One region of the Leptothrix cholodnii SP-6 genome, then DNA from elsewhere that is predicted to be linked to it. Evidence: predicted binding sites of a transcription regulator. Region 1 holds the regulator's gene; each other region holds the start of a gene.
What was found. Region 1 encodes sigma-54, which starts transcription at its own class of promoters, with help from an activator protein. Its sites were predicted from a motif close to TGGCANGNAANCTGCTTT; they were not measured.
Positions count from the first base shown of each region.

Region 2: a site for sigma-54 is predicted at 6,775-6,792, ahead of LCHO_RS24090 (pilin). Genes of this name have one in related genera too.
Region 3: a site for sigma-54 is predicted at 5,233-5,250, ahead of pedF (cytochrome c-550 PedF). Genes of this name have one in related genera too.

Region 1 covers NC_010524.1:4,728,371-4,738,969, forward strand. The annotation lists gene LCHO_RS21000 (glucosamine kinase nucleotide-binding domain-containing protein) at 1-276, shown strand, start outside; gene nagA (N-acetylglucosamine-6-phosphate deacetylase) at 309-1,427, shown strand; gene LCHO_RS21010 (TRAP transporter substrate-binding protein) at 1,605-2,717, shown strand; gene LCHO_RS21015 (TRAP transporter small permease subunit) at 2,810-3,433, shown strand; gene LCHO_RS21020 (TRAP transporter large permease) at 3,430-5,451, shown strand; gene LCHO_RS21025 (membrane protein) at 5,471-6,094, opposite strand; gene LCHO_RS21030 (2-hydroxychromene-2-carboxylate isomerase) at 6,240-6,845, shown strand; gene LCHO_RS21035 (hypothetical protein) at 6,867-7,145, opposite strand; gene LCHO_RS21040 (RNA polymerase factor sigma-54) at 7,426-9,036, opposite strand; gene lptB (LPS export ABC transporter ATP-binding protein) at 9,056-9,832, opposite strand; gene lptA (lipopolysaccharide transport periplasmic protein LptA) at 9,859-10,494, opposite strand.
Region 2 covers NC_010524.1:518,235-528,833, forward strand. The annotation lists gene leuS (leucine--tRNA ligase) at 1-174, shown strand, start outside; gene LCHO_RS02415 (LPS-assembly lipoprotein LptE) at 171-743, shown strand; gene holA (DNA polymerase III subunit delta) at 753-1,841, shown strand; gene groES (co-chaperone GroES) at 2,016-2,306, shown strand; gene groL (chaperonin GroEL) at 2,352-4,001, shown strand; gene LCHO_RS21900 (FkbM family methyltransferase) at 4,073-6,196, opposite strand; gene LCHO_RS24090 (pilin) at 6,303-6,713, opposite strand; gene LCHO_RS02450 (tetratricopeptide repeat protein) at 6,879-8,591, opposite strand; gene LCHO_RS02455 (tetratricopeptide repeat protein) at 8,621-10,525, opposite strand; gene LCHO_RS02465 (hypothetical protein) at 10,545-10,599, opposite strand, start outside.
Region 3 covers NC_010524.1:1,926,885-1,937,483, reverse strand. The annotation lists gene LCHO_RS08975 (ABC transporter ATP-binding protein) at 1-505, opposite strand, end outside; gene LCHO_RS08970 (MBL fold metallo-hydrolase) at 502-1,344, opposite strand; gene LCHO_RS08965 (MBL fold metallo-hydrolase) at 1,653-2,765, shown strand; gene LCHO_RS08960 (sigma-54-dependent Fis family transcriptional regulator) at 2,732-4,993, opposite strand; gene pedF (cytochrome c-550 PedF) at 5,342-5,782, shown strand; gene LCHO_RS08950 (transporter substrate-binding domain-containing protein) at 5,850-6,704, shown strand; gene LCHO_RS08945 (BaiN/RdsA family NAD(P)/FAD-dependent oxidoreductase) at 6,762-7,982, shown strand; gene rpsU (30S ribosomal protein S21) at 8,193-8,405, shown strand; gene LCHO_RS08935 (GatB/YqeY domain-containing protein) at 8,535-8,981, shown strand; gene LCHO_RS08930 (protein tyrosine phosphatase family protein) at 9,027-9,377, shown strand; gene LCHO_RS08925 (cache domain-containing protein) at 9,393-10,599, shown strand, end outside.

The sequences.
Region 1 (10,599 bases):
CGGCGCTACGCCGAGCTGGCGCCGCGGGTGTTCGAACACGAGGCCCACGACCCGGCCGCCGCCGCGCTGATCGCCACCGCGCTCGATGCAGTGCGATCGATCGCCGACGCACTCGACCCGCGCGGCGAGCTGCCGCTGGCCCTCTCCGGCAGCATCGGCCGGCAGCTGCGGCCGCGACTGGCTCACGCGATGAGCCAGCGCATCGTCGACCCGGCCGGCGACGCCACCGACGGCGCGCTGCGGCTGTTGCAGCGCTCGCTGCAGTCGTGCCGCTGAACCGCGGCCACGCCGATCCACCGGAGCCCGCCATGCATCCACCGAGCCGCATCGACGGCGACATCCTCACCCCGAACGGCTTCGTGCGCGGCGCACTGCATCTGCAGCACGGGCGCATCGACCGCATCGACGGCACCCCGCTCGACACCGCCGATGCGGGCCAGGGCGGCCACGCCATCGTGCTGCCCGGCTTCGTCGACCTGCACGTGCACGGCGCCGGTGGCCGCGACATCATGGACGCCGGCGAGGCCGTTGCCACCGTGGCGCGCACCCACGCGCGGCACGGCACCACGGCGCTGCTGGCGACCACGATGACGGCGCCGCTCGACGAGATCCGCACGGCGCTGGCGGCCATCGCGCCGGCCGTCGCGCAGCGCCCGAACGGCGGCGCGCGCGTGCTCGGCGTGCACCTCGAAGGGCCGTACATCAACACCGCCCGGCTCGGTGCGCAGCCCGACTTCGCGCGGGAGCTGACGCTCGATGAAGTGGCCGCGCTGCATGCGATCGCGCCGATCCGGCTCATCACGCTGGCACCCGAGGTGGACGGCCATCTGGCGCTGATCGCACCGCTGCGTGCGGCCGGCCACATCGTGCAGATCGGCCACAGCAACGGCAGCTACGAGGACGGCGTGGCGGCGCTGCGCTGCGGCGCGGCCGGTTTCACGCACCTGTTCAACGCCATGAGCGCGCTGCACCACCGCGCGCCCGGCATGGTCGGCGCAGCACTCGCGCATGCGCAGCACGCCGAGATCATCCCGGACCTGCTGCACGTGCACCCCGGCGCGATCCACGCCGCGCTGCGCGCGATTCCCGGCCTGTATTGCGTCAGCGACGCCACCGCTGCCACCGGCATGCCCGACGGCGACTACCGGCTCGGCCGCCACACCGTTCACAAGTGCCTGGGCGGCGTGCGCCTGGCCGACGGCACGCTGGCCGGCAGCGCGCTCACGCTCGACCAGGCGCTGCGCAACCTGATGGCGATCGGCCTGCCGCTGGACGAGGCCTCGCGGCGGGTTTCCACCCATGCGGCCGATTACATCGGCCGCTCCGACCTCGGCCGGCTGCAGGCGGGCGCACTCGCCGACGTGGTGGTGCTCGACGCCGACCTGTCGGTGCGGCGGGTGCTGATCGGCGCGGAAGAAGAAAGCTGAATCGGCGCTGGCCCGGCGCACGACGGCCGCCGCCGGTCGGACAGGGTGTCGCGACCGCCACGATCGAATCGAGGGTTTGCGCCAGAACGAACGATCGTGCGGCGAACCTAGGATGCGGTTCTTCCCATGCAGGCCGCAACGCTCGGCCGCGCATCCCTCGTTTGCCAGGAGACACGCATGACCAGCCCGACCCAACCCCGTCGCCGCTTCCTACGCAATGCCTCGGCCACCGCCCTCGGCGCCGGCGCACTGGCCGCGCCGATGATCGCGCAGGCGCAGACCACCAGCCTGCGCTTCCAGAGCACCTGGCCGTCGAAGGACATCTTCCACGAGTACGCCACCGACTTCGCCAAGAAGGTCAACGACATGACCGGCGGCGAACTCAAGATCGAGGTGCTGCCGGCGGGCTCGGTGGTGCCGGCCTTCGGCCTGCTCGACGCGGTCTCCAAGGGCACGCTCGACGGCGGCCACGGCGTGCTGGGCTACAACTACGGCAAGCAGAACGCGCTGGCGCTGTGGAACTCGGGCCCCGCGTTCGGCATGGACGCCAACATGCTGCTGGCCTGGCACAAGTACGGCGGCGGCCAGGAGCTGCTGGCCAAGCTCTACGCCTCGATCGGCGGCAACGTGGTGTCCTTCCTGTACGGCCCGATGGCCACGCAGCCGCTGGGCTGGTTCAAGAAGCCGGTCACCAAGGTCGACGACTTCAAGGGCCTGAAGTTCCGCACCAACGGCCTGGCGATCGACCTGTTCACCGCCATGGGCGCGGCGGTCAACGCGCTGCCCGGCGGCGAGATCGTGCCGGCGATGGACCGCGGCCTGCTCGACGGCGCCGAGTTCAACAACGCCACCTCCGACCGCGTGCTCGGCTTCCCCGACGTCTCCAAGGTCTGCATGCTGCAGAGCTACCACCAGAGCGCCGAGACCTTCGAGATCACGTTCAACAAGACCAAGTACGACGGCCTGCCGGCGAAGATGAAATCGATCATCGCCTACGCGGTCGAGGCGGCCTCGGCCGACATGTCCTGGAAGGCGATCGATCGCTATTCGAAGGACTACGCCGAGCTGCAGAGCAAGGACAAGGTCAAGTTCTACAAGACGCCCGACGCGATCCTGCAGGCCCAGCTCAAGCTGTGGGACGACATCATCGCCAAGAAGTCGGCCGAGAACCCGCTGTTCAAGGAGATCGCCGCGTCGCAGAAGGCCTTCGCCGAGCGCGCGGTGAAGTGGGACCAGGACACCTACGTCAGCCGTCGCATGGCGGTGGCGCACTTCTTCGGCAACAAGTAAGCCAGGGCCGATCGGGCTCGCGGGACTCGCGTTCCTACGTCAGCCATCCGGGCCCCGTCCGGATGGCTGATTCCTTTTGAGCAGGCCACGAAATGCAAAAGCTGCTGCTGACGATCGACAAGATCAGCACCTTCATCGGCCAGGCGTTTTCCTGGCTGATCGTCGCGCTCACGCTGATGATCTCGTGGGAGGTCTTCTCGCGTTATGCGCTCGACAACCCGCACGCGTGGGCCTTCGACGCCATGATCATCCTGTACGGCACGCTGTTCATGATGGCCGGCGCCTACACGCTGGCCAAGGCCGGCCACGTGCGCGGCGACGTGCTGTACGGCTTCTTCGAGCCGCGCACGCAGGCGACGATCGACCTGATCCTCTACATCCTCTTCTTCATGCCCGGCGTGTTTGCGCTGACCTATGCCGGCTACCACTTCGCGGCCGAGTCGTGGGCCATCCTCGAGCGTTCGAACATCACCGCCGAGGGCCCGCCGATCTATCCGTTCAAGACCATCCTGCCGATGGCCGGCGCGGTGCTGCTGCTGCAGGGCATCGTCGAGGTCATCCGCTGCATCGTCTGCATCCGGCAGGGCGAGTGGCCCTCGCGTGAACACGACGTCGAAGAAGTCGACGTCGACAAGCTCAAGGAGATGGTGCACGTGAAGGATGAAGACATCGCCCGCCTCGACCAGTACGTCGTGCAGCAGGGGAGCACGAAATGAAGATACGCAAGGAACTCTGGTTCGGCTTCTCGCTGATGGCGATCATCCTGATCACGGTCGCCATCTTCACCCCCTGGGCAGGCTTCTTCGACGGCCACCTGAGCCGCGAGGACTTGGGTGCGCTGGGCCTGCTGATGCTGGGGCTGATCGTGGTGGCCATCATGCTGGGCTTCCCGACCGCGTTCACGCTGATGGGCATGGGCGTGTTCTTCGGCTGGCTCGCCTACCGCAGCGTCAACCCCGATCTGGCCGGCCAGCAGATCCTCGACCTGATGGTGCAGCGCGCCTACTCGGTGATGTCCAACGACGTGCTGATCGCGATCCCGCTGTTCGTGTTCATGGGCTATCTGGTCGAACGCGCCAACCTGATCGAGAAGCTCTTCAAGAGCCTGCACCTGGCGCTGGCGCGCCTGCCCGGTGCGCTGGCGGTGGCCACCATCGTGACCTGCGCGATCTTCGCCACCGCCACCGGCATCGTCGGCGCGGTGGTCACGCTGATGGGCCTGCTGGCGCTGCCGGCGATGCTGCGCGCGGGCTACGGCGTGCAGCTCGCCGCGGGTGCCATCACGGCCGGCGGCTGCCTGGGCATCCTGATCCCGCCGTCGGTGCTGCTGATCGTCTACGGCGCCACCGCCGGCGTGTCGGTGGTCAAGCTGTACGCCGGGGCGTTTTTTCCCGGCCTCATGCTGGCGGGCCTGTATGTCATCTACGTGGTCGTGATCGCCAAGCTGAAGCCGCACCTGGCGCCGCCGCTGTCGATGAGCGAACGCGAAGTCGCCCTGCCGCCGATCTCGCAGACGCTTTCCTCGCGTGGAAGCAACGCCATCAGCGGCCTGTTCGGCGCGCTCAAGGGCGCCGCGCTGCCCAAGGGCGCGGTGGCCGGGCAGCTGTTCGTCGCCCTGCTGCCGGCGATCTCGATCGTCGTCCTGCTGGCCTTCATGTACGGCAGCGCCACGGCCCCGGTGGCCAGCGTCGACACCACCGGCCTGGTGCAGGCGGGCAGCTCGTTCGACTCGGCCGGCGACACGCCCACCGAGCTCGGCGGACTCCAGGAGCCGCCCGCCGAATCCGGCGGCTTGCAGGAACCGCCCAGCGAATCAACCGGCCTGCAGGAGCCGCCGAGCGACGACCTGAAGGAACCGGCCGGCGCAGCCCCGGCCACGGCACCCGTCGCTGCCGCAGCCGAAGCGCCGCCGGCGCCCGAGCGTGTGCCGGCGGGCACCTGGTACTGGATCGTCTTCGGTGTCGGCATGGCCGCCCTGTTGCTGACCAACGTGCTGATGAGCTGGCAGCGGCTCGAGATCTTCAAGATGCTGCTGCAGTCGTTCTTCCCGCTGGCGGTGATGATCGTCGCGGTGCTGGGCTCGATCGTCTTCGGCCTGGCCACGCCGACCGAGGCGGCCGCGGTCGGCGCGCTCGGCGGCCTGCTGCTGGCCGGCGCCTACCGCTATGTCGCGGCGCGACAGGCCAGGGCACCGTCGGCGATGGGGCAGACGATCCGCGACCTGGGCGGCATCATCAAGGAGTCGTCGTTCCTGACCGCCAAGACCAGCGCGATGGTGTGCTGGCTGTTCGTCGGCTCGTCGATCTTCTCGGCCGCGTTCGCGCTGCTGGGCGGGCAGGAGCTGATCGAGCAATGGGTGCTGTCGCTGGGTCTGACGACGCTGCAGTTCATGCTGCTGTCGCAGTTCATCATCTTCATCCTGGGCTGGCCGCTGGAATGGACCGAGATCATCGTGATCTTCATGCCCATCTTCATCCCGCTGCTGCCCAAGTTCGGTGTCGATCCGCTGTTCTTCGGGCTGCTGGTGGCGCTGAACCTGCAGACCGCCTTCCTGAGCCCGCCGGTGGCGATGGCGGCGTTCTACCTGAAGGGCGTCAGCCCGCCGCACGTGACGCTGAACCAGATCTTCGCCGGCATGCTGCCGTTCATGGGGATCCAGGTCTTCGCGCTGTTCCTGCTGTACCAGTTCCCGGCCATCGGCCTGTGGCTGCCGCAGGTGGTGTACGGGCGCTGAGCGGGCGCCGAGCGGGCCGTCAACGACGCGGCAAGTAGAGCCGGTCCGAGTAGGTGGCCAGCCACTCGGGCCTGAAGGCCACGAAGATGGCCACCAGCATGCCGGTCAGCACGGCATCGCCCCAGGCCGACAGCCAGCGGCCGACCATCAGCTCGGCGCCGTCGAGGTGCGCGGGCACGCCGCCCAGCCACAGCGCCAGCGCACCGGCGAGCGTGCAGGCCAGCTGGGTGGCGAAGAAACCGCGGGCAAAGATGTAGACGAACAGGTGGTGCGGCAGCAGGCGCCGCACCGCCGCACCCAGCCCGAGCACCAGCGTGGCCGGCACCAGGCCCAGCCAGACCAGCCGGTGCAGGGTCTCCCAGGCGTCGAGCTGGCCCAGCCAGCCGGTCAGCAGCGCGGTCGGCACCAGCGCCAGCACCGCCAGCGGCCAGCCCGCCATCAGCACCAGCAGCGGCGCACCCGACAGCGGCTGCAGCACGGCGCTGTCGGCAAGCCGGTCGGCCCCCCAGAACAGCGGCATCAGCATCCACCAGGTCAGCCAGGCCCCGGGCGGGCCGGACGGACCGAATCCGCGCCACGGACGCATGGCCAGCGCCGGGATCAGGCAGGCAAGGGCTATCGACAGATCGAGCATGCCGCACATGCTAGGCGCAGGCCCGCCGTCCAGCATGATCGCGGTCAAGCTGGCCGGGCGACTGCGCGCGTGGCCACCACCCGCTGTGGCGCAGCCGCCGAAACCGGGGCTGTGCCGGATGGACGCGAGGCGAGCGCGCACTTAAGGTGACAGGATGAACCGCCCCGCCGCCATCGACTTCTATTTCGACTTTTCGTCGCCCTACTCCTACATCGCCTCCGAGTGGATCAACGCCCTGGCCGCACGCCACGGCCGCCCGGTGCGCTGGCACGCCATCCTGCTGGGGGTGACGTTCCAGGCCGCCGAGCTGCGCAGCCCCGTGTCCTATCCACTCAAGCGTGAGTACTCACTGCGAGACTTCGCCCGATCGGCGCGGATGGAAGGGGTGCCGTACGTGATGCCTTCGCCCTTCCCGATCCCGACCCAGAACGCGGCTCGGCTGTTCTGGTGGCTCGACGCCACCGATCCGGCGCGCGCCACCGACTGGGCCCGTGCCGGTCTGCGGGCGTTTTTCACCCGCGGCGTCGATCTGAGCAACATGAGCGCGCTGACCGGCCTGGCGGCCGAGTTCGGCATCCCGGCCGAACAGGCCGCGCAGGTGTGCGCCGACCCGATCTGGAAGGACAAGCTGCGGCGTGAAAACGATGCGGCGATCGCCGCGGGGGTGTTCGGCGCGCCGTTCTTCATCGTCGACGGCGAACCCTTCTGGGGCAACGACCGCAAGTCGCAGATCGACCGCTGGCTGAGCGGCGACCGCTGAACGGCCGGCCCGCAATCGCGCTCAGGGGCGCGGCTGCGCGAACGCGGCGCGGTCGCCGGCGTCGGTGTAACGGGTGATCTGCTGGCTGCGCTGGCGCTGCGTGTCCTCGTCGCTGGCACGCCGGAACTGCTCGCCCAGCCGGGCCAGTTCGTCGCTGCCGCAGGAGCGGCACAGGCTCAGCACCGCGCGGGCGTATTCGGCCGGGCCCAGCATCAGCGCGATGTCGACGTCTTCGCCGAGTTCGTGCAGCACGAGATCGTGGATGCGGATCGCGATCCGCAGTCGGGTTGTGTCGTTCATGGCCATGTTTGCTCCCATGCCATGGTCCATGCAGATGACGTGCCGCCCGATCCGTGAAAACACGCAAAATTGAACCCAAACGTGTCCGTTTTGGGGGTTCGGGATCGAATCCGAGGGTATGTCCGGAGCGGCCTGGCCACTGCACGAACCGCGGCACGCTCGAGCCGGCAGATGGTCTCCGACGGTACCGCGCGCGGACATCGCCGACGCGCACCGCGACGTGACAGGATGGCTCAGGGCGGCACACCGACTGCACCGCGCAGGTGCAGTGATCGTCGGCTCAGATGTCCTTGCGCAGGTTCGCCGGTGCGATCTTGAGCGCCTCGCGGTACTTGGCCACCGTGCGGCGCGCCACCTGGATGCCCTGCTCTTCGAGCATGGTGCTCAGCTGGCTGTCCGACAGCGGTTTCTTGGGGTCCTCGGCCGCCACGAACTGCTTGATCAGCGCCCGCACCGCGGTGCTCGACGCGTTGCCGCCGGCATCGGTGTTGAGCGAGCTGCCGAAGAAGTACTTGAGCTCGAAGGTGCCGAACGGCGTGTTCATGTACTTGGCCGTCGTCACGCGCGAGATGGTCGACTCGTGCAGCCCCAGCTCGTCGGCGATCTCGCGCAGCACCAGCGGCTTCATGGCGATCTCGCCGTGCGTGAAGAAGCCCTTCTGGCGCTCGACGATGGCCTGCGAGACACGCTGGATGGTGTCGAAGCGCTGCAGGATGTTCTTGACGAACCAGCGCGCCTCCTGCAGCCGCGACGACAGCATCGCGCCACCGTCACCGCCGCCATTCGTGGCACCGCCGCGCTGGCTGCGGTGCTGGCGCAGCACCTGGGCGTACATGTCGTTGATGCGCAGCTTGGGCATGACGTCGGGGTTGAGCACCACCCGCCAGCCACGCCCGGCCTTCTGCACGATCACGTCGGGCACGACGATGTTGGCCTCGGCGCGGGCAAAGCGCCGCCCCGGCTTGGGCTCGAGCGCGACGATCAGCGTCTGCGCCTCGCGGATCAGCGCCTCGTCGGCGGCCACGGCGGTGACGAGCTTCTTGATGTCGCGCCGCGCCAGCAGGTCGAGGTGGTGCTGGCAGATGCGGATGGCGGCGGCCTGCGCCGGGCTCGGGTCGAGCTCGCGCAGCTGCAGCACCAGGCACTCGGGCAGGTCGCGCGCGCCGACGCCGGTCGGCTCCAGGCTCTGCAGCCAGCCGAGCGCACAGCGCAGGCGGTCGATCAGCTCCTCGCGCATCGTCGCGGCCTCGACCGGGTCGATCGCGTCGCCGGTCACGACCGCACCGGCCTCGATGCCGAAGGCCAGCCGTTCGGCGATCTCCTCGAGCGTGTCGGCCAGGTAGCCGTCCTCGTTGAGCGAGTCGATCAGCGACTCGACCAGCAGCATGTCCTCGCCGGCCAGGCGCATGCCCAGCAGCTGGCCGCGCAGGTGATCGGGCAGGCTGGGCGTGAAGGTGGAGCGCTCGCTCCAGTCGCTGTCGTCGTCCTCGTTGGCGCCGTTGCGCGCCGCGGGGGTGTCCGACAGGCTGTTGAAGTCCTCGCGGTCGTGGCCGCTGTCCCAGTCTTCGCGCGACTCGCCGGCACCGAAGTCGAGCTGCTCGACGCTCACCGGCTCGGGGTCGCCGACGCCGGCTTCGTGGGCCGCATCGGCGGCACCGGTGTCGGCGTCGTAGCGGGACTCTTCCTGGGTCGGGGCGCTGCGCTCCTGGATGACCTGGCTCTCGGGCGTGGGGCTGTCTTCTTCGGCCTCGAGGAAGGGGTTCTGTTCGAGCATCTGCTCGACTTCCTGATGCAGCTCGAGGGTCGACAGTTGCAGCAACCGGATCGACTGCTGCAACTGGGGCGTCAGCGCCAGATGCTGCGAAAGACGGACCTGCAGGGATGGTTTCACGGGTTGCCGGCCTTCTTGATTACATGCGGAAATGTTCGCCGAGGTAGACCTTGCGGACGTCCGGGTTCTCGACGATCGCCGCGGGCGTGCCTTCGGCCAGCACCCGGCCTTCGCTGATGATGTAGGCGCGGTCGCAGATGCCCAGCGTCTCGCGCACGTTGTGGTCGGTGATCAGCACGCCGATGCCACGCGCCTTGAGGAAACCGATGATGCGCTGGATCTCGAGCACCGCGATCGGGTCGACGCCGGCAAACGGCTCGTCGAGCAGGATGAAGCGCGGCTGCGTGGCCAGCGCACGGGCGATCTCGACGCGTCGGCGCTCACCGCCCGACAGCGCCGGCGCGGGCGATTCGCGCAGCTTCTCGATCGACAGGTCGGCCAGCAGGCCGTCGAGCATCTGCTCGATGCGCTGCGCGCTGTAGCGGCGGCCTTCGGCGTCCTGCTGCAGTTCGAGCACGGCGCGGATGTTCTCCTCGACCGTCAGGCGCCGGAAGATCGACGCCTCCTGCGGCAGGTACGACAGCCCCATGCGGGCGCGCTGGTGGATCGGCAGGCGCTGCACCGGCGCGCCGTCGATGCGGATCTGTCCGGCATCGGCGCGCACCAGGCCGACCAGCATGTAGAAGCTGGTGGTCTTGCCCGCGCCGTTGGGGCCCAGCAGGCCGACCACCTCGCCGCTGTTGACGGCCAGGTGGATGTCCTTGACCACCTTGCGCGCGCCGTAGCTCTTTTCGAGGCCGTCGGCTTCGAGCCGGCTCGACGCGCCGTTGCGGCCCGCCCGGGCCGGCTGCGCCAGCTTCTCGTTCGCCGGGCCGGGCGAGTTCAACGCTTGACTCCCGCCGCGTCGGCCGGGCGCGGCGTGACGATGCCGCGCACCCGCCCGCCGCTGCTGCCGTCGGCCGCACCACCCTGGATCTCGATCGCGTCGCGGCCGTGGTCGTAGACGATGGTCTGGCCGCTGATCTGGTCGGCCAGCACGCCGGCGCGCAGCAGACGCACCTGCGCCTGCTGGCTGAATCGCACGGTCTGGCTGACGGTGTCGTATTCGATGCGCCGGGCCTGGCCCTCGATGACTTCATCGAGGCCGTCGCGCTTCTGCCTGAACGTGGCGGGCTGCGCCTCGCTGCCCGATGCCACCGCCAGCTGGCCGGCGGGCGTCTCGCGCAACTCGATCTGGTCGGCCTTCAGGATCAGCGTGCCGCGGGTGATCTCGACGCCGCCGGTCAGCAGCTGCAGCTTGCGCTTGCCGTCGATCTTGAGCTGGCCGGCATTGAACTCCAGCGGCAGATCCCGGTCGGCCCGTTCGGCCTGGGCCGTCACGGCCAGCGCCGACAACAGCAGGGCGACCGCCCAGCCTGCCGCACCGCGCCGGCCAGCCCGATCGACGCCCGGCTCTCGCGCGGCGACGCACGACGCATCAGACGCGGCAGGGGACAGGACTGAAAACTGTGTGTTCATGGCGGCATGGATATTGCAGGAATTCTACCTGCATCCTGCAGCCAGAGCCTAGTGCCCGGGCCCGCAGTGACAACGGCCCGGAACCTGTCCAGGCCGGTCTGGCGC
Region 2 (10,599 bases), 700 kb from region 1:
GTGCTGCAGGTCAACGGCAAGACGCGCGGTTCGATCAAGGTGCCCGCCGCAGCCGACAAGGCCGCGATCGAGGCGGCCGCTGCGGCCAGCGCCGAGGTTGCCAAGTTCGCCGACGGCAAGCCGATCAGGAAGTTGATCGTGGTGCCGGGCCGCCTCGTCAACGTGGTGGTGTGAGCACGGCCCCGTTCGATCGCGCGCCGCGCCGGCGCCTGCTGGTGCGGGCCGGTGCGGCCGGTGCGGCCGGTGCGCTGCTCGCGGCGCTGGCGGGCTGCGGCTTCCAGCTGCGCCGCCCGCCCGAGCTGCAGCTCAAGCGCATCCATCTGAAGGGTTTCGATCGCTATTCGTCGATGGCCGACGAGTTGCGCCGCCAGCTGCGCCTGAGCCCCGGTGCGCAGCTGGTCGAAGCTGCCGGCGAGGCCGACGCGGTGCTCGAAGCGATCGTCGACACGTCCGGTCGGGTGGTGGCCGCCTCCACCGCCGCCGGTCAGGTGCGCGAGCTGACCTTGCGCGCCGCCTTGCGTTTCCGTGTGCTGGACGCTGCCGGCCGCGAACTGCTCGGCCCGACCGAACTCGCCCAGAGCCGCGACATGAGCTACGCCGAAAACGACGCGCTGGCCAAGGAAAACGAGGCCCAGCTGCTGTTGCGCAACATGCATGGCGACATCGCCAACCAGGTGCTGCGGCGCCTGGCCGCGCTGGCACCCGCTGCCGCGCCGGCCTCGGCCGCGTCTGCCGCTCGCTGAGGCCGCGCCGTGCAACTGCGCTCCGATCAGCTCGGCGCCGCCCTGCAGCGCGGCTTGCGCCCGCTCTACGTGATCCACGGCGACGAGCCGCTGCTGGCGCAGGAAGCCGCCGACCTGATCCGCGCCGCCGCCCGCAAGGCCGGCCACACCGAGCGCAGCGTGTACACCGTCGCCGGTGCGCATTTCGACTGGTCGGGCCTGCTCGGCGAGGCCCAGGCGCTGAGCCTGTTCGCCGACAAGCGACTGATCGAGATCCGCATCCCCGGCGGCAAGCCCGGCAAGGACGGCTCGGAGGCGCTGCAGCGTTACGTCGAGACGCTGTCGGACGACAACATCACGCTGATCGTGCTGCCGCGGCTGGACCGCACCCAGCTCGCCAGCGCCTGGTTCACCGCGCTCGACGGCGCCGGTGCGAGCGTGCGGGTCGACCCGATCGAGCGCCGCGCGCTGCCGCAGTGGATCGCCCAGCGGCTGGCGGCGCAGCAGCAGCGCGTCGAGGACGGCGAGCCCGGCCAGCGCTGCCTGGCGTTTTTTGCCGACTGCATCGAGGGCAACCTGTTGGCCGCGCACCAGGAGATCAGCAAGCTCGGGCTGCTCCATCCGCCGGGCGTGCTGACCTTCGAGCAGGTCGAGGGCGCGGTGCTGAACGTCGCGCGCTACGACGTCTTCAAGCTCGGCGAGTCGGTGCTGGCCGGCCAGGTGGCGCGCGCGCTGCGCATGCTCGAGGGCCTGCAGGCCGAGGGCGAAGCCGCCGTGCTGGTGCACTGGACCTTGAGCGAAGACCTGCGCTCGCTCGCGCGCGTGCAGGCGGCGCTGCAGCAGGGCCGGCCGCTGCCGATGGCCTTGCGCGAGGCGCGGGTCTGGGGCGTCAAGGAAAAGCTCTTCGAGCGCATCGTGCCCGGCCTGTCCACCGAGCGGCTGGCCGAGCTGATCGCCGCCGCCCACCTGTGCGACGGCATCGTCAAGGGCCTGCGCGCACCGGGCTGGCCGCAGGATCCGTGGGCCGCCTTGCAGCGCCTGCTGCTGATGACCATCGACGCGCTGCCGGGGCAGGGCGGCGGCGCCAAGACCGCCGCGCGGCTGGCCCTGCGCGCCTGATCGCGGCGCACGTGCCCACACAAATCGTGCGGGCGCCCCTCTTGAAACGCGGCGGACCGTTCCTATAATCTGTTTTCGTTAGCACTCGCCGGTGGTGAGTGCTAGTGGTCCAGGCTCCCGTCCAAGGGGCCGGACGCCCCACCCGAATCCAGCTCAGCCTACCTAGGAGATGCAATGAAGCTTCGTCCCCTGCACGATCGCGTGATCGTCAAGCGCCTTGAACAAGAAACCAAGACCGCATCGGGCATCGTCATCCCCGACAACGCCGCCGAAAAGCCTGACCAAGGCGAAGTGCTGGCCGTCGGCCCGGGCAAGCGCAATGACAAGGGTGATTTCGTCGCCCTGAACGTGGCCGTCGGTGACCGCGTCCTGTTCGGCAAGTACAGCGGCCAGACCGTCAAGGTCGACGGCGACGAACTGCTCGTGATGCGCGAAGAAGACCTCTTCGCCGTGGTCGGCAAGTAAGCCACCACGCCACGCACCCGAACAACTGAATCTGGAGAATTGAACATGGCAGCAAAAGACGTGATCTTTGGCGGCGAGGCACGTGCCCGCATGGTCGAAGGCGTGAACATCCTGGCCAACGCGGTCAAGGTCACCCTGGGCCCCAAGGGTCGCAACGTGGTGCTCGAGCGCTCGTTCGGCGCCCCGACCGTGACCAAGGACGGTGTGTCCGTGGCCAAGGAAATCGAGCTCAAGGACAAGCTGCAGAACATGGGCGCGCAGATGGTCAAGGAAGTTGCTTCCAAGACCAGCGACAACGCCGGTGACGGCACCACCACCGCCACCGTGCTGGCCCAGGCCATCGTGCGCGAAGGCATGAAGTACGTGGCCGCCGGCATGAACCCGATGGATCTGAAGCGCGGCATCGACAAGGCGGTGCACGCCCTGGTCGCCGAGCTGAAGAAGGCTTCGAAGGCCACCACGACGTCGAAGGAAATCGCCCAGGTTGGCTCGATCTCGGCCAACAGCGACGAATCGATCGGCACCATCATCGCCAACGCGATGGACAAGGTCGGCAAGGAAGGCGTCATCACCGTCGAAGACGGCAAGTCGCTGGACAACGAGCTCGACGTCGTCGAAGGCATGCAGTTCGACCGCGGCTACCTGTCGCCGTACTTCATCAACAACCCCGAGAAGCAAGCCGCGCTGCTGGACAACCCGTTCGTCCTGCTGTTCGACAAGAAGATCTCGAACATCCGCGACCTGCTGCCCACGCTGGAGCAGGTGGCCAAGGCCGGCCGTCCGCTGCTGATCATTGCTGAAGAAGTCGACGGCGAAGCGCTGGCGACCCTGGTGGTCAACACCATCCGCGGCATCCTGAAGGTCGTGGCCGTCAAGGCGCCTGGCTTCGGCGACCGCCGCAAGGCCATGCTCGAAGACATCGCCATCCTGACCGGCGGCAAGGTCATCGCCGAAGAAGTCGGCCTGACGCTCGAGAAGGTCACGCTGGCCGATCTGGGCCAGGCCAAGCGCGTCGAAGTGGGCAAGGAAAACACCACCATCATCGACGGCGCCGGTGCCGCTGGCGACATCGAAGCCCGCGTCAAGCAGATCCGCATCCAGATCGAAGAAGCCACCAGCGACTACGACCGTGAAAAGCTGCAAGAGCGCGTGGCCAAGCTGGCCGGCGGTGTTGCACTGATCAAGGTCGGCGCGGCCACCGAAGTCGAGATGAAGGAAAAGAAGGCCCGTGTCGAAGACGCCCTGCACGCAACCCGCGCAGCCGTCGAAGAAGGCATCGTGGCTGGCGGCGGCGTGGCTCTGCTGCGTGCCAAGCAGGCTGCTGGCGAGATCAAGGGCGACAACGCCGACCAGGACGCCGGCATCAAGCTGGTCCTGAAGGCGATCGAAGCCCCGCTGCGCGAAATCGTCTACAACGCCGGCGGCGAAGCCTCCGTCGTCGTGAACGCCGTGCTGGCCGGTTCGGGCAACTACGGCTTCAACGCCGCCAACGACACCTATGGCGACATGATCGAAATGGGCATCCTGGACCCGACCAAGGTGACCCGCACCGCGCTGCAGAACGCCGCGTCGGTCGCATCGCTGATGCTGACCACCGAGTGCATGGTTGCCGAGGCTCCGAAGGATGAAGCCGCCGGCGGCGGCATGCCCGGCGGCATGGGTGGCATGGGCGGCATGGGCGGCATGGACATGTGATGTCCGCCGTCTGAGCACGGCTCAGGCAAGTGAGAAGGGCCGCGGTGACGCGGCCCTTTTTTATTGTCCGGTCAGTACATCACCCGGTTCGTGAGCCGGATGTTGTTGATCAGCAGTCGCCGGTTGACGTCGGCACGATCGATCGGCTCGACGCCGTGAAATGACCGCTCCGTCTTCGGAAAGGCGAGCAGCCGGTTGGGCAGGAAATCGACCCGTCCGACCTGATCGAATTTCGCGTGTGGATAGTGAGGGCCGCCCCAGCAGGTGAAGTCGGCTTGTTTGGGCCGGTAGAGCGACGTGCCCAGTTCCTGCATGGAGGTGTCCGACGGCAGATAGAAGAGGAACGTCACCAGCCGATGTGGCGCATCGGTGTGCGGTCCGATGGCGTAGCGGGTCTGGTCGTTGACCAGCAGCGCATCGCCACGCACGTTGAGTTGGCCTTCGGCCCGCTGCACGGCGGCGATGCGTGGTTCCAGTGCTTGGTGGAACTTCTCGACAAACGCTTGCAGGAATGTGTCGCTGTACATCCAGTCCGCGAGTTCGCGCCAGAAGCGCGCCTGCTCCTGGCTCAGACGGGCGAAGTCGCTTTCTTCAAAGAGCGTGGTCATGCGCTCCTTGTAGTTGTCCTTGCCGACACGTCCGGTTTCGCTCAGCGGCCGCATGCTCGACAAGGCCGGGAACTGGCGCAGCATCTCGGCGTAGTAGTCGGGCGGGAACACGTCGTCGATCACCGCATGCGGGAACGGCGCGTCGGTGACCGGCGCCTGCGCAACCCGCTCCAGCACGTGGTGCAACACGTCTCGGGCCCGGCTCGACATCGGCAGCCTGAGCGTGGTGCGCTGGATCAGTTCGACCTTCTTTTCAAGCTGGCGCGTGAAGATGAACTCGCCGACGCCCTCGAAGGCCCCCGACGCCCGCAGAGCGCCCTGGGCCTGCTGCGGGTCATGGCTGAAGCCGAGTTCATGCAAGGTCTGGATCACCTGCCGGTGTTCGTCCAGATGGGTGTTGAGTTCGACCAGGACGGTCTTGACCTTCGGATCGCGCAAGGTGGTGAGTGCCCCCGCGATCACCTTGTGCTCGAAGCCGTCGACGTCGAGCTTGATGTGGTCCGGAACGGGCACCGATCCGGCGCTCACCAGCTGGTCGAGCGTGACGCTGAATGCGCCCTGGGCAAAGGCCGAGCCGCGCGGCTTGAGATCGAAGCCGACCTGCTCGCCAAACGAGTGGCACGAGCCGCCCGGGCTGAAGTCCGACAGGTACAGCTTGTCGGCGCCACTGGTGTCCGACAACGCGAGCGGGTAAGCCACCACCCGGCCCGACAACCCATTCAAGGCGATGTTGCTGTTGAGCAGGGCGTAGTTCTGCGACTCGGGTTCGAAGGCATGCACCTGCACGCCGCGGCAGACCGCGCCGAACACCGAGTACATGCCCACGTTGGCGCCGACATCGACCAGTACCTCGCCGCTCTTCATCTGCTTGAGCCAGGCGATGGTGTCGGGTTCCTTGGTGAAGAGGCTTTCGACACGCCACTGCGTCATGCGGTTGGGCGTGTGGAACTTCAGGCGCTTGTCGTCGACCAGGATGCTGGTGACCGTGGCGGCCGCGTCCGGGGTGGCTGTCTTTGCCGGTTTGGACGGGTTTGCGGGCTGGGGCAGGCGGAAGCCTGACAGGTCGAGATCCTCGGCATGTAGCGCCTTCAGGATCAGGGTGAACTCGTTGCCTTCTTCTTCGCGCACATCGACGATGTCGAAACGCGACAGGAAGTGCTCGCGCCACCATGAAAACGGTTGAATCGTCAGGTGGGCGTTGCGGCCGTCAGCCAGTTTCTTGACGGCCGGGCGTGTGGCCACCGTGATCAGTGCGGCCTTCTGCGTCACCCGGCACAGGTCGTCCAGCACGTCGTCGATGCAGTCGGGCTCGACATGTTCGAGCACGTCGGTGCAGACCACCACGTCGGCAGGTTTCGGCTCTGCGCTCAACTCGGGAATGGCCGGGTCATAACCTCGCACCTGGCGTGCCGCCAGTGCCGCGGCCAGGGTCTGCTTGCCGCAGCCGTAGTCGAGGATGTCGCCGGCCTTGACCCGATCGGCCAGTGCGGCGACCACCGGTGCCCAGCGCTGTCCGCTGGTGCCGTAGTCGGGGCGATCGGCATGCAACTGGGCGTTGAGCTGTGCGTAGTGGGCGGTGATCAGCATGGCGTGGAGTCAGGAACCGGGATGTGCGATTGTGCTGCGCGGAAACAAAAAAGCGGCCGGATCGCTCCGGCCGCTTCGGCATTGGGCTTGAGGCGCCGTGTGTGCGTCAGTCTTGGCGGCAGGACGACGGCGAGAGGTTTTCCGGGTTGACCGTGCAGGACCAGACAACGGTGTTGGCCGAGGCGTTCCAGCTCGGTACCAGCGTCACGGTGACGGCCGTGCCACCGAATTCGGCTGTGGCGCCGACGATGACGATGCCCGTGGCTGCCACCGAAGCTGAAGCGACCTTGCCGGCGGCACCCGGGGCCGTGATGCCCGAGACATTGATCGCACCGGCGTTCTGCGAATTTTCAGTGACGGCAGTACGGGTCGAGCTGGCTGCGAGCAGCAACTCCGAAACCTTGGCGCGCAAGGTGTAGTCACGGTAAGCGGGCAGCGCAACTGCGGCCAGGATGCCGATGATCGCGACGACGATCATCAGTTCGATGAGGGTGAAACCTCGTTGGATGCTCTTCATGTGCAACTTCCCTTCGGGGACCAAAACAAGAGGCCTAGATGTCTAGGTGGGTAGGCATAGTAATGCAACAGCCGTGCCTGTTTTTTGGCCCTTGAATTGGGGGTTTGGAGCCTCCCGATTTGATAGATCCGGCCAAATCCCACGGATCGGTTGCCAGGTTCTGACCTAATTTGTCAGGGCTTTCAGTGCGAGTGCCAATTCTCGACACGTTTGTGCCCAGTCGCCCGGCGCAGGTTGTCGGAAGATCCGGGAGCTGGGATACCAGGGCATGCTGTTTCGACCGGCGGTGTAGCGCCAGCCGGGAGCGTGTGGTGTCAGTACCCATACTTCCTTGCCGATGGCGCCGCTCAGGTGGGCGACAGCCGTGCAGACGGTGATCACCAGATCCAGTGAGCAGACCAGTGCGGCCGTTTCGTCGTAGTCGACATGGGCCTCGGGAAAATCATGGATGCGTACGCCATGCAGTTGCTCGAGCTGAGTCAGTTCGGGCGAGTAGTTGCCGTACTGAAGATTGACGAAGTGCACATCGGGCACGTTCAGGATCGGTCCCCACGTCTCGGGCTGGATGGTGCGTGCACGGATTCGGGTCCGATCGGTGCCGCCCCGCCAGGACAAGCCGACCTTGAGTCCCGCTCCGATCGACCGGTCGAGGCGTTCGGTCCATGCCGTTACCCGTTCAGGATCGGCTTTCAGAAAGCCGCTGTGACGCGGGAAATCCTCGTCGCGATTGCGAAAAAAAGACGGAAGGTCGCCCGACGGAATTTGCCACTGCGGCGTCCGGCAGCCCGACAGCCAGTCAGCTTGGTTGCGTCGCTGGGTGGCGATGACTTCAACCTGAGGAAACGAACGCTGGAACAGCCGACCCAGTCGGGGGTCACACTCCAGGATGACATGCCCCATCCGACTGGACAGATCAGGGGTGCAGGAGGCGAACATGATCTCATCGCCGAGCCCTTCGTCGGCCAGCACCAGCAGCGTGTCTTCAGGCGATGGTCGGCCGTTCCAGCGCCGGAACGGCATCGGTCGGAACGGCGAGGCGCCTGCTGCAAAACGGGCTGAATAATTTGCCCATCCCTGCTCCCATCTGCATTCAAGTAGATCGAGCTGGCACAGGTACCAGCGCGCATGGTGGTCGCTCGGGGATCGTGTGATCACCTTCTGGAATACCTCGCGAGCGCCCGCGTAGTTGCCCGCGTGCTGGTAAGCGCAGCCCAAGTTGAGAAGCAGGATGTTGGATGGGTTCTCGAGCGAGTGCAGCGCCTCTTCGTACGCCGTGATGGCTCGTGTATCCTGATCTAGGCGCAGATAGGCGTGGCCCAGTCCGGTGAGTGCATCGGCGCTGGCGGATCCGTTCAGGCTGGCCTGAAAGGCGTCGCGGGCAAGTTCGATCCGGTTGAGCGCAAAGTGGCATTGTCCGATGTGGAATTGCGCCTTGGCTCGCAAAGGCTCGTTCGGGGTGACATCGACGCAGGCCAGCAGCGCGGTCAGGGCTTCTTCGTAGTGATCCTGGCGCAGCAGCGTTTCGCCCAGTCGATACCAGGCATCCGCGAGTCGTGGCTCCAGGGTGACCGCCACATTCAATGCATTGACCGCGGCCGTCAGCGCCGACATCGCCAGATGGCATTCGGCCAACTCGAACTGGACGATTGCCGGCCGTGCTGCCGTCAGCAGAGCGCGGTCGCAACAGGCGATGCCGTCTTCCGGCTCGCGTTGACGCCGGTGCAATTCGGAGCGAAGTACCAGCAGCGACGGCTCGTCTGGCGCCTGTTCAAGGGCTGGGAGCAAGCAGGCAAGTGCCGCTTCGAGATCGTTGTCCGCCATCAGCGACAGCGTCTTGGCGACCGCCGGATGGGGCTCGACCGCCGGGGCTGCAGTCACGGGTGCAGCCTTGCGTTTCCACCAGAACCTCACAGCGCGTCGCCAGACGGGGCGTCTGCTATCGAATGGCTGGCTGCTGTCTGCGATGTCACCCACGACTGCGCTTGAGTGAGCACGGCGCTCCAATCGCCGGGCTGCTGCTGCCGGACGAGTTGCAGGCTTGGATACCAGGGCATCGACGTGCCCGTATGCAGATAGCGCCAACTGGGATTGCTGGGTACCAGCACCAGACCGGGCTTGCCAAGGGCGCCGGTCAGGTGTGCTTGGGTCGAGCACACCGTCACGATCCGATCGCAGGCCTGCGTCAATGCTGCCAGGTCGTCGAGATCGCCGAAGCCCGAGACCCCCGGGTCGATGTGCACACCCAACTCGGATCGCACTTGCTCCAGTTCGGCGTCGACGTTCCCGTACTGCAGGCACACCAGTTGGACACCGGTCGGCGCGAGGGCGCTCACCAGTGCCTTGAGTTCGAGCGAACGTTGCAGCTTGGATGTGGCGGCCATGCCGCCGCGCCACGCGATGCCGACTGTGGGCCTGCCTCCGGGGGCGAGCTTGTCGCGCCAGGTCTGCACGCGCGCGGCGTCAGCCACCAGATAGCCCTGGTGGGCGGGAAAGTCGGTGGCCCTGGCGCGGAACCAGCGCGGCAGCGAGCCGAACGGGATCTCGTAATCGAACGCAGGTAGCTCTGCTGGCCAGTCGAGCAACTCGGCGTTGGCTGCGCGGCCGATCACCCGCGCCTGCGGGAACGAGCGTGCGAACAGGGCCTGCATGCGCGAGCGGACCTCGATCGTGCACTGTCCACCCAGTGCTTGCAGTTGGGGCAGGCAGGAGGCGAACAGGATGATGTCGCCCAGGCCCTGCTCGGCGTGGACAAGGATGTGGCGTTGCTGCAGGTCTTCGCCTTGCCATGGCTTGAACGGATAGGGCCGCACCGGCGTGCCCTCGACCCGGCGGCGTGCTTCGTAGAGATCCCAGGCGGTCGACCACTGGCCCAGCAGGAGCTCCAGTTCGCCGAGCCCCCCTCGGGCGTCGGCGCTGTCGGGGTTGAGTTGCAGTGCCCGGGTGTAGGCCTCGCGGCTGCGCGTGGGGTCGCCGGTGGCGGCGTGCCGTTTGCCCAAGCCGACAAATGTGCCCACGTGCTGGGGATCGATGGCCGTCGCGCGTTCGAGCGACTGGCCGGCGGCATCGAAGTCGCCCAGATTCATCTGCACATCTGCGAGCACCACCCAGACCCGCGCGTTGTCTGCCTTGTACTCGGTGGCCTTGCGGGCCGCGTCCAGGGCGTCATCGAGGCGTTCAGCGCGGCGCAGCGCCATCGCCAGGTTGCTGTATGCCAAGCCATGCTGCGGGCGAATCTCGATTGCCTTGCGCAGCAGCTCGATGCTGGTGTCGACCTGGCCTTGTTTCAGGGCCACCAGGCCCAGGTTGTGCCATGCGTGCGGGTTGCGTGGATCGCGCTCGATGGCGCGGTGGAACTTGCCGGCGGCGTTGCCGAGGTTGCCCATTTCCAGATCAACCAGGCCCCAGTGCGTCAGGATCTCGGCGTTGTCCGGCTCGACCTTGTGGGCAGCTTCGAGGTGCAGGAAGGCTTCTTCGAGACGACCGATACGCAGAAGCACCAGCCCGAGCCCCTCTTGTGCGCGTGCATGCAAGGGTTTGATCTGCAGGGCCTTGCGGTAGGCCGATTCGGCCTCGTCATGACGACCTGCTTGCAGCAGCCAGTCGCCCAACAAGGTGTGGCCTCGCAAATCACTTGCATCTCGTTCGAGATCGGCCTGCAGCGTCTGGATCAGCCTCTTGCGATCGGCAGTGCCGGCGCTGCGAAAGGCTTCGAGCCTGACAGCATAAGGATCTGTCAACAGGGGCTGTGACTCTGGGGGGACAGCCCGTCGGCGCAGGCTGTGTCCGACTTCCTTGAGCAAGGATCTCAGCATCGTCGTGGCTCGATCGGGTTCAGGACTTCTTCTCTTGGCGCGACATGTAGACCACCAGCGCCTCAGTCACCATC
Region 3 (10,599 bases), 2.1 Mb from region 1:
ACTTGGGATCGAGGCCGACGGTGGGCTCGTCCATCAGCACCACCTTCGGCCGGTGCAGCAGCGCGCGCACCAGCTCGACCTTGCGGCGGTTGCCACCCGACAGCTCGCGCACCGGCCGCGCCAGATCGGCCACGATGCCCAGCGCCGCACAGCCGCTGACGATGCGTTCGCGCGCCAGCGCGCGCGGCAGGCCGTGCAGGTCGGCATGAAAGCGCAGGTTGCGCTCGACGCTCAGGTCGAGGTCGAGCGACATCTGCTGGAACACCACGCCGATGTGGCGCAGCGCCGCCACCGCCGAGTGGCGCAGCGAGTGGCCGGCCACCTCGACCTCGCCCTCGTCGGCCACGAACAGGCCGGTCAGCACCTGGAACAGCGTCGACTTGCCCGCGCCGTTGGGCCCGAGCAGCGCCACCAGCTGGCCGGCGCCGATGTCGAGGCCGAGCTGCGACAGCGCAGCCCGCTCGCCGTAGCGCTTGGTGAGCGAGGCGATGTGCAGCGCCGTCACAGCTCGATCTCCATCCGGTCGGACGCCAGCTCGAGGCCCCAGCGCGCCATCACGCTGGGCGCGGGCTGGCGCTGCGGGCCGGCGCCGTCGGGGTGGGCCAGCAGCAGCTTGCGGCGCGCCCGCACGCCGTCGAGCAGCGCCCAGGCGTCGTTGGCCGCATCGGGCGAGTAGCGGCTCAGGGTGCTGTCGGGCTCGTCGCCGACCATCACGCAATCGGCCTCGCGCATCCACTCGACCGCCATCGCGCCGGCGCTCGCCAGGCTGCTGGCGCAGAAGAAGCGCTGGCCGGTGGCCAGATCGAGCACCGCCAGCGCGATGGTCTCGCCCACCACCGGGCCGGCCGAATGCATGCTGTGGCGCGGCGACGGGCCGTCGGTGGCGACCGCGGTGAACTCCAGCGACGGCTGGCCCTCGACGTGGAACACCGCCGTGCGGCACTCGCCCGCCACCGGGATCACGTGCCAGTGCACGCCGCAGTAGTGCTGCAGCATCGGCAGCACCGGCACCGAGGTGGTGAGTTCCTCGAACACCGCCGGCGTGGCGTACAGGTGGATCGGCGGGCCGTCGCGCAGGCTCAGCAGGCCGGTGACGTGGTCCATCTGCGCATCGGTCAGCACGACGGTGCGCACCGCGGCATCGGGCAGGCCGTGGTGGCGCAGCAGGCGAGCATCGGTAGCCAGCTGCTCGGCCACCGCCGGCGACACGTTGAGCAGGGCCCAGTGCCGCCCGTCGCCCGACAAGGCGGCCGCACCGGCGGCGCGGCTCGGCGACGGCCCCGACTGCACGCACTGGGCCAGTGGCACGGCCTCGTCACCGCCCTTGAGCACGACCACCTTCATGTCCGTGCTCCATCGTGTTCGATCTTCCCCCGCATGACGTTTTCTCCAGGCTGTACCCCGTGGGCACACATTGTTCGACACGGGTGCAAGAGGCATGCCGCCGCCGGTAGCCCGCCCGGCGTGGCGCCAGCCGACAAATTGACCGCTCTCGTCGGTGCGGAAACCCTGGAAAACGCGAACAGCCGGACCCGCGCGCCGACGGCCGGCGGTGACACTGTGCCAAGCTGGAGCAGCCTGTCCTGTGCGGGTTTGCCCGACCGGCGATCGCAGCGAATATGCTGCGACCCTTGCCGCCCGAGGCCACCCGATTGACGTCCAGATCCGCCCCTCCGACACCCGCCCGCACCGCGGTCGGCCCGCCACATCCGCGCCCCTGGCCGGGCCGCATCGGCTCGCTGCTTGCCGCGGCGGCCGTGCTGACGGCATGCGCCACCGGCACACCCGCCGTCGACACCCCGACGTCCGCCCACTGCGGCACGGCCAGCGCCGGCGCCGGGCCCGTGGTGCCGGCGCTGCAAGCCCTCGGCCCCGACGTCTGGTGGCTGGCGGGTGCGGCCGGTGACAGCGACGAGGCCAACCGCGGCCAGATCTCGAACCTGCTGGTGGTGGCCGATGGCGATCGGCTCTGGCTGGTCGGATCGGGGCCGAGCGCCGCCCAGGGCCGCGCGCTGCAGCGGCAACTGATCTGCCGGCTCGGCCGCGCCGCCACCGACGTGATCTCGCCCTGGCCGCGGCCCGAGCTGGTGCTGGGCCAGGCCGGCATGCCGGGCGCGCGCAGCTGGGCCCATGCCGACGTGGCCACCGCGATGGCGCAGCGCTGCGAACACTGCGTCGAGCGGCTGCGTCTGCGGCTCGGCCGCCATGCCGCCGACCTCGGCGAGCCCGCCATCCGCCTGCCCGACGCGCTGCTGCACGGCGATCAGGGTCGGCTCGGGCCGTTCCGGTGGTGGCGCCTGGCGCGCGGCAGCGACACGCCGGTGACCGTCTGGTGGCACCCGGCCAGCGGCGTCCTGACCGCCCACGGCGTGCTGTGGAACGACGGCGCACCCGATCTGCGCGACAGCCGCATCGCCGACATGCACGCCGCCACCGAGGCCCTGATCGCGCTGCAAGCCGCCCTGAGCCCACCACCCGACCGGACGCTGCGCTGGCTGCCCGAACAGGGGCCGGTCGCCGACGCAGACCTGGCAAGCCGGCACCGGGATTACTGGGCCGCCCTGGCCGCCGCGGTGGCACAGGCACAGGCCGAGGGCCGGCCTGAAACCGATCCGCCCGCCGACCTGGCCGGCATCGACGCGGCCGTCACCGCCAGCCCCCGCCATGCCCTGAACTGGCAGCGCGCCTGGCGTCAGGCCGAGGACAGCGGCTTCGATGCGACGACGCCCGATCAACGCGGCGTGTTCCAGCGCAGCTTGCGGTAGATCGTGTTGCGGCTGATGCCCAGCCGCTTGGCCGCCACCGAGATGTTGCCGCCGGCCGCCTCGACTGCCAGCCGGATGCTCTGCAGCTCGATGTCCTCGAGCGAGCGCGAGGGCTCGTCGGCCGCCGCCGGCGCGGCAGCCACCGGGCGTGGCACCAGCCAGTCGGGCGCCCCGGCGATGGGCTCGGCCTGGCGCGAAGCCGCCGGATCGGCCCGGCCGGTCGCGGCGCCCGCGCCCGTCTGCGGCGAGCGCTCGGCCGGCACCGCGGCAGCGGGCTGCGGGGCCACGTACGCCGACGGCAACGCAGCGGCCGGTTCGGCGGCGACCGCCGCAGCGGCCGCGGCGCGCGAGTCGAGCGCCCGGCCGGCGTCCTCGATGAAGTCGTCGGACAGGTGATCGCGCGTGACCTGGCTGTCGCCGGCGGCCATCACGCAGGCGGTGCGCAGCACATTGAAGAGCTGGCGCACGTTGCCCGGCCAGTGGTAGCCCTGGAACAGCTTGACCACCTCGGCGCTGAGCTGCAGTCGGCGGCGCGGACATTCGCGCTCGAGGATGCGGTCGACCAGCGCCATCAGGTCGCTGCGCTCGCGCAGCGCCGGCAGCCGCACGGCCAGGCCGTTGAGGCGGTAGTAGAGATCCTCGCGGAAGGTCTTCTGCTCGATCATCTCGCGCAGGTTGCGGTGGGTGGCGCAGACCAGCGTCACGTCCACCGCCACCGCCTTGCCGCTGCCCAGCGGCGTGACCTGGCGCTCCTGCAGCACCCGCAGCAGATGCGCCTGCAGGGCCAGCGGCATGTCGCCGATCTCGTCGAGGAACAGCGTGCCGCCGTTGGCCTGCACGATGCGCCCGACCGCGCCCTTGCGGCGCGCGCCGGTGAAGGCGCCCTCCTCGTAGCCGAACAGCTCGGCCTCGATCAGCGTGTCGGGGATCGAGGCGCAGTTGACCGCCACGAACGGCTGCTTGGCGCGCTCCGAATCCTGGTGGATGGCGCGCGCCAGCAGCTCCTTGCCGGTGCCGGTCTCGCCCAGGATCAGGATCGGGATGTCGCGGTTGAGCACGCGCCGGATCTTGTCGACCAGCGTGCCGACCGCCGCGTCGCCGGTGGTCAGGCTGGCCAGGCCCTCGCGCGAGCCCTGGCCGGCGGCCTGGCGCGGCTCGGCCGCGGAGGCGCTCGGCGCCGGGGCAGCCGGGCGTTCGCCGGCACGCTCGCTCACGCGATCGGTGCTGCGCTCGACGGCCGGCTGCACAGGCTCGTCGCGCACCGACGGATCGGCGTTGTGCCAGACCGGCCAGCTGAAGCGAGCATAGACGTGGAACTGGCGCCCGCTGCCGGCCTCCACCGACAGCGGCGCGGCCAGCGGCGAGCGGAAGCGGTCGACCAGCGCCGGCACCGTGGTGCCGAACAGCGAGGTCAGCGTGTGCATGCGCAGCGCCGCGCCGCTCAGGCCGAGCTGCTCGAGCGCGCCGCGGTTGGCGCCGACCAGCTTGCCGTCCTGGCTGACCGCGAGGATGCCCTCCATCAGCGTGCCGATGAACTCGACGCGGCTGTGGAAATGCAGCCGCATGACGTTGCGGTAGTCGTCGCTGAGCCAGTGGTTCTCGATCATGCGCGCCGACATCTTCACCAGCCCCATCGTGTGCTGGTGGTAGCTGCGCTGGTCGCCGGAGACGTCGAGCACGCCGAGGATGTTGCCGCGCGGGTCGAGGATCGGCGCGGCCGAGCAGGTCAGGAAGTGGTTGGCATGCAGGAAGTGCTCGTCGGCATGCACGAGCGTGGGGGTTTCCTCGATCAGCGCGGTGCCGATGCCGTTGGTGCCCTTGCTCGACTCCGACCAGTTGGCGCCCGGCTGCAGCGCCACCTTGGAGGCGCGGCTGAGGAAGTCGTCGTCGCCGATCGAGTGGATGATGGTGCCGGTGGCATCGGTCAGCACCACCATGTTCTGGCTGTTGACGATCTGCTCGTAGAGCATCTCCATCACCGGCGCGGCATGCACGTACAGGCGCTGGTTGCGATCGCGCACGACGCCGAGGTCGGAGCGGCCCATCGGCGAGAAATCGGGCCGTTCGATGCGCGACAGGCCGAAGGCCTGGCAGCGTTCGTGCGACTCGTCGATGCGCTCCACGTGCGCCTCGCCGAGCGGCAAGGCCGAGGCGATCGGCCGCCGCGCGTCGTCGGCTTGCTGACGCCCGCGGTTGCTGGCCGAGTGCGGCAGATAACTTGTGGCCATCGAGGTCTCCTGGAAGTCGGATGTCGGCGAACGGACGCCGACGATCGATTGAGGACGCGAGCATCGCGCGGTCGGATGCACTGCGCCACCCGGGGCGTGCCCGGATGTGTCACCAATTGGAACACCTGGGCCGATACAGCACGTACCGCGAACCTGTGACACATCCGCGCCGCGCCAAAGCGCAGCACGCCACCCGGATTGACCCGCAAGCACGCACCCCGCAAGCCGGCCATCAGGCTTGGCACAGCGATTGCAGTTGAGTGCTGCAGACGATCCGCTTCCTTTCACTGACCTTTGGAGACACGAGACATGGCACGAGGAGACATTTTCAGGGCCGCCATCTTGGCGATGGCCTGCGCAGCCGTCGGCACCCTGGCGTCGGCACACGGTGACGTGACCCCTCAGTCGGTGGACACCAGCAGCCTGCCGCAACTGGGCGCCGACTGGCGGCCCGAGAACCCCTACCGCGCCCACGAGGACGCGATCAAGATCGGCAGCTCGGCCTACAACCAGAACTGCGCCCGCTGCCACGGCCTGGAAGCGATCTCGGGCGGCATCGCGCCGGATCTGCGCAAGCTCGACAACGACTGCTCCAACGTGAAGATCGCCGCCAAGAAGGCCGCCTGCGTGAAGGAGATCGACGACTACTACGCCACCAGCGTGCGGCGCGGCAAGACCCGCAACGGCGCGGTCTACATGCCCCCGTTCGAAGGCATCCTGAGCCAGGAGGCGGTCTGGTCGATCAAGGCCTACCTCGAGACCCGGCGCGAAAAAACCGCTGTAAATTGATCGGGCGGCGCAGACCGTCCAATCAACCCGGCCGCCCGTCGCAGGCGGCTGCCTATCGGGGACAAGCATGGACAGACGTGATTTTCTCAACCGCAGCGCAGCACTCGCGCTCGGCCTCGGCCTGAGCGGCAGCGCCATCGCCCAGTCGGAGGGCAGCGACGAGCCGAGCGCCCTCGCCAAGGTGCGCGCGCGCGGTCGGCTGGTGGTCGGCCTGTACAACGAGCTGCCGCCGTTCCACGACAAGGGCGCGGGCATCGAGGTGCACCTGGCACAGGCGCTGGCCGACAAGCTCGGCGTGGCGCTGTCGCTGCTGCCGTTCACGGCCGACGAGGACATGCACGACGACCTGCGCAACATGGTCTGGAAAGGCCACTACCTCGGCTACGGCCCGGCCGACGTGCTGCTGCACGTGCCGGTCGACCGCCCGCTGATGGACAGCAGCCCGCAGGTCAACATCTTCGGCCCCTACTGGCGCGAGACCGTGATGATCGCCCGCGATCTGGGCAAGGTGCCCGAGCTCGACGGTCTGGCGCGTCTGACCGGCCACCGCATCGCGGTGCCGGGGCTGTCGCTGGCCGGCTGGCTGATGATCGGCCACGACAACGGCGCCCTGCGCGAACAGCTGACCACCAAGATCCCCAACGGCATCGAGGCCGCAAGGATGCTGCAACGCGGCGAAGTGGCGGCCGCCTGCGGCCTGCGCTCGGAGCTGCTGTCGACGCTCAAGGGTGACAGCCGCTTCGCCATCACGCCGCTGCCGGTGCCCCGCGCCCCGCGCGACGGCTGGGCGGTCGGCATGGCGGTCAAGCGCGGCTCGCTCGACCTGGCCCGCGCCCTGCAAGGCGGCCTGAACGAACTGGCCAGCCAGGGCGAACTCAAGCGCATCTTCGCCACCGGCAACCTCGACTGGCAGAGCGTCTGACGGCGCCCCGGGCCGGGCCGGGCCCGGCCTGCCCGCGCGGCCATCGATAATTTGTCGATGGAACATTTCGACGTGGTGGTGGTCGGCGCAGGTGCGGCCGGCCTTTTTTGTGCGGGCGTCGCCGGCCAGCGGGGCCTGCGCGTGCTGCTGCTGGACCACGCCCCCAAGCTGGCCGAGAAGATCCGCATCTCCGGCGGCGGGCGCTGCAACTTCACCAACCGTGAGGCTGCGCCCGCCAACTTCCTGTCCGACAACCCGCACTTCTGCCGCTCGGCGCTGGCGCGCTACGGCGCCGCCGACTTCATCGCGCTGGTGCGCCGCCACGGCATCGCCTTCCACGAAAAGCACCGCGGCCAGCTGTTCTGCGACCACAGCGCCGAAGACATCATCACGATGCTGCTGCGCGAATGCGAAGCCGGCGCGGTGGTGCGTCGCCAGCCGTGCCGCGTGCAGGCCGTGCGCCATGTTGCCGACGGCCATGAACTCGACACCGACGCCGGGCCGGTGCGCACGCACCAGCTCGTCATCGCCACCGGCGGCCTGCCGATCCCCAAGATCGGCGCCACCGACTGGGGCCTGCGGCTGGCCGAGCGCAGCGGCCACCGCATCGTCGCCCCGCGTCCGGCGCTGGTGCCGCTGACCTTCGACGCGCAGACCTGGGCGCCCTACGCGGCGCTCGCCGGCCTGGCCTTGCCGGTGCAGATCAGCACCGGCAGCGGCAAGCAGCGCACGGTGTTCCAGGAGGATCTGCTGTTCACGCACCGCGGCCTGAGCGGCCCGGCGGTGCTGCAGATCTCGAGCTACTGGCGCCCCGGCCAGGCGCTGAGCATCGACCTGACCCACGGCGGCGATCTGGGTGGCGCCCTGCTGGCGGCCAAGCTGACGTCGAAACGGCAGCTCGGCAACGAACTGGCGCAGCATCTGCCCACCCGCCTGGCCGATGCCTTCCTGGCCGGATCAGGCCTCGACGCCCACCGCCCGATGCCCGACTGCCGCGATCGCGACCTGCAACAGCTCGCACAGCGTCTGCAGGCCTGGCCCATCACGCCCAACGGCGACGAGGGCTGGAAAAAGGCCGAGGTGATGGCCGGCGGCGTCGACACCCGCGACCTGAGCTCGCAGACCCTCGCCAGCCGCCACGTGCCGGGGCTCTATTTCATCGGCGAAGCGGTCGACGTGACCGGCTGGCTGGGCGGCTACAACTTCCAGTGGGCCTGGTCGAGCGCCTTTGCCTGCGCGCAGTCGCTGCAGCCGCAAATGGCGGGCGCGACCGCTTGAATATCTTCCCGATTCCCTCGCTGCAAAGCGGTTTCAAAGGTCGCATTACTCAAATGAATATGCAGGGACTGCGACTCGGTCTATAATTTTGGTCTTTGCTGCAATGAGCCTGTTCGAGTTGGTGATTGCGGGGGTCGAAGTTCCAGTCCGCGCGGAACCCCGAAACGCACCACCGGCCACCGAGGGCATAACCGAAGGATCCTTTAGTTCATGACGACCATCCGTGTCAAGGAAAACGAACCGTTTGACGTTGCCCTGCGCCGCTTCAAGCGCACCATCGAAAAGCTGGGCCTGCTGACCGAACTGCGCGCACGCGAGTTCTACGAGAAGCCCACCGCAGAGCGCAAGCGCAAGAAGGCAGCCGCCGTCAAGCGCCACTACAAGCGCGTGCGTTCGATGCAGCTGCCCAAGAAGCTGTACTGACGCCAGTGCCAGAGCCCGGGCCCGATCCTTCGTGATCCGCGCCCTGGACGGTGTTACCTAGCCCGCACGGGACGCCGTGACGGGCTTTGTTGTTTCTGGAACCGATCCATCCCCCGCGAGGAAGCTGCCATGAGCCTGAAAGAACGCATCACCGAAGACATGAAGACCGCCATGCGCGCCCGCGAGGCCGAGCGCCTGGGCACGATCCGCCTGCTGCTGTCGGCGCTCAAGCAGAAGGAAGTCGACGAGCGCGTGACGCTCGACGACGCGATGGTGATCGCCATCGTCGACAAGCTGATCAAGCAGCGCAAGGACTCGATCAGCCAGTTCGCCCAGGCCGGCCGCGACGACCTGGTGGCCAAGGAAAGCGCCGAGCTGCTGGTGCTCGAAGGCTATCTGCCGGCCCGCCTGAGCGCCGACGAGGTCGACGCCGCCGTGCGCGCGATGGTGGCCGAACTCGGCGCCAAGGGGCCGGCCGACATGGGCCGCGTGATGGGTGCGGCCAAGCAGCGCTTCAGCGGCAATGCCGACATGGGCCTGGTGTCGGCCGCGGTCAAGCGCGCGCTGCAGCCCTGATCCCGCGCTAAGCTCGCCCATCCCGACCGTTTCGAGCCCGCCACGATGAACGCCCCCCTGCCTGTCCAGCGCCTGACCGACGAGGTCTGTGTCGCCCCGCAACTCACGCCCGACGCGATGGCCGCAGTGGCTGCAGCCGGGTTCCGCAGCGTGGTCAACAACCGGCCCGATTTCGAAGGTGGCCCGGACCAGCCCACCAGCGCGGCCATCGAGGCCGCAGCGCTGGCGGCCGGCCTGCGCTACGCCCACCTGCCGGTGTCGGGCGGCTACCAGAGCCCCGACGAGATCGCCGCCTTCGCCCGCCTGCTGGCCGAGTTGCCGACCCCGGTGCTGGCGTTCTGCCGCAGCGGCGCGCGCTCGACCAAGCTGTTCGTGGCCGCCAGCGCGCTGCGCTGAACCTGTCGCCACGCGATGGATCTGAGCGCGCTGCTTCGGCCCGGAGCCGGCGCCGACGCCACCGGCCCGCGCCGCCTGCGCAAGAAGATCCTGCTGCTGGCGGTGCTGCCGCTGGTGGCGTCGCTGCTGCTGATCGCGCTGGCCGTGCGGCATCAGGCCCTGGAGCTGGCACAGCGCGAGCGCGCGCTGGTCGAATCGGCCTACATGGCCAGCAAGGAGGCCGAGCTGCGTGGCTACGTCGACCTCGCGCTCAGCATGGTGCGGCCGATCTACGACTCCGGCCGCGACGACGCGGCGGCCAAGCAGGAGGCCGCGCGCATCCTGGCCTCGCTCAGCTCCGGTGCCGGCGACGGCTATTTCTTCGCCTACGACTTCGACGGCCTGTGCATCGTGCTGCCGCCGCAGCCCGAGCTGGTCGGCACCAACCTCTGGGACGTGCGCGACCGCGACGGCCGTCCGGTCGTGCAGGCGCTGATCGCCAAGGCGCGCGAGGGCCAGGGTTTCTTCCGCTACGTCTGGAACAAGCCCAGCATGCGCCAGGTCGCGCCCAAGCTCGGCTACGTGGTGGGCCTGCCGCGCTGGGGCTGGATGATGGGCACCGGGCTCTACCTCGACGACATCCAGGTCACGCTCGACCAGCTCGAGCGCCAGGGCCAGGCCAACATCTGGGCCACCATGGCCTGGATCGCCGGCATCGCGCTGCTGGGCATCAGCCTGCTGTCGGCCTGCGCGCTGGCGCTCAACCTCAGCGAATACCGCGCCGCCGACGCCCAGCTGCAGCTGATGGCGCACCAGGTGGTGCAGTCGCAAGAGAACGAACGCGCCCACCTGTCGCGCGAACTGCACGACGGCACCGGCCAGACGCTGGTGTCGATCAAGCTGCTGATGGACAGCGCCATCGGCCACCTCAAGCGCAACCTGCAGGCCCCGCCACCGACGCTCGACAAGGCGCGCGAGCGCATCGACGAGGCGCTCAGCGAGGTGCGCACCCTCTCGCACCGCCTGCGCCCCACCGTGCTCGACACCTTCGGCCTGCCCGCGGCGCTGCGCTACCTGGGCGAGGAGTTCGCCGAACACGCCGAACTGGCGTTTTTCATGCGCCTGCGCGGGCCCGAACAGACGCTGCCCGAAGACATCAAGACGGTGCTGTTCCGCATCACGCAGGAGGCACTGACCAACATCGAGCGCCACGCCCGTGCCAGCCGGGTCGACCTGCGGCTGA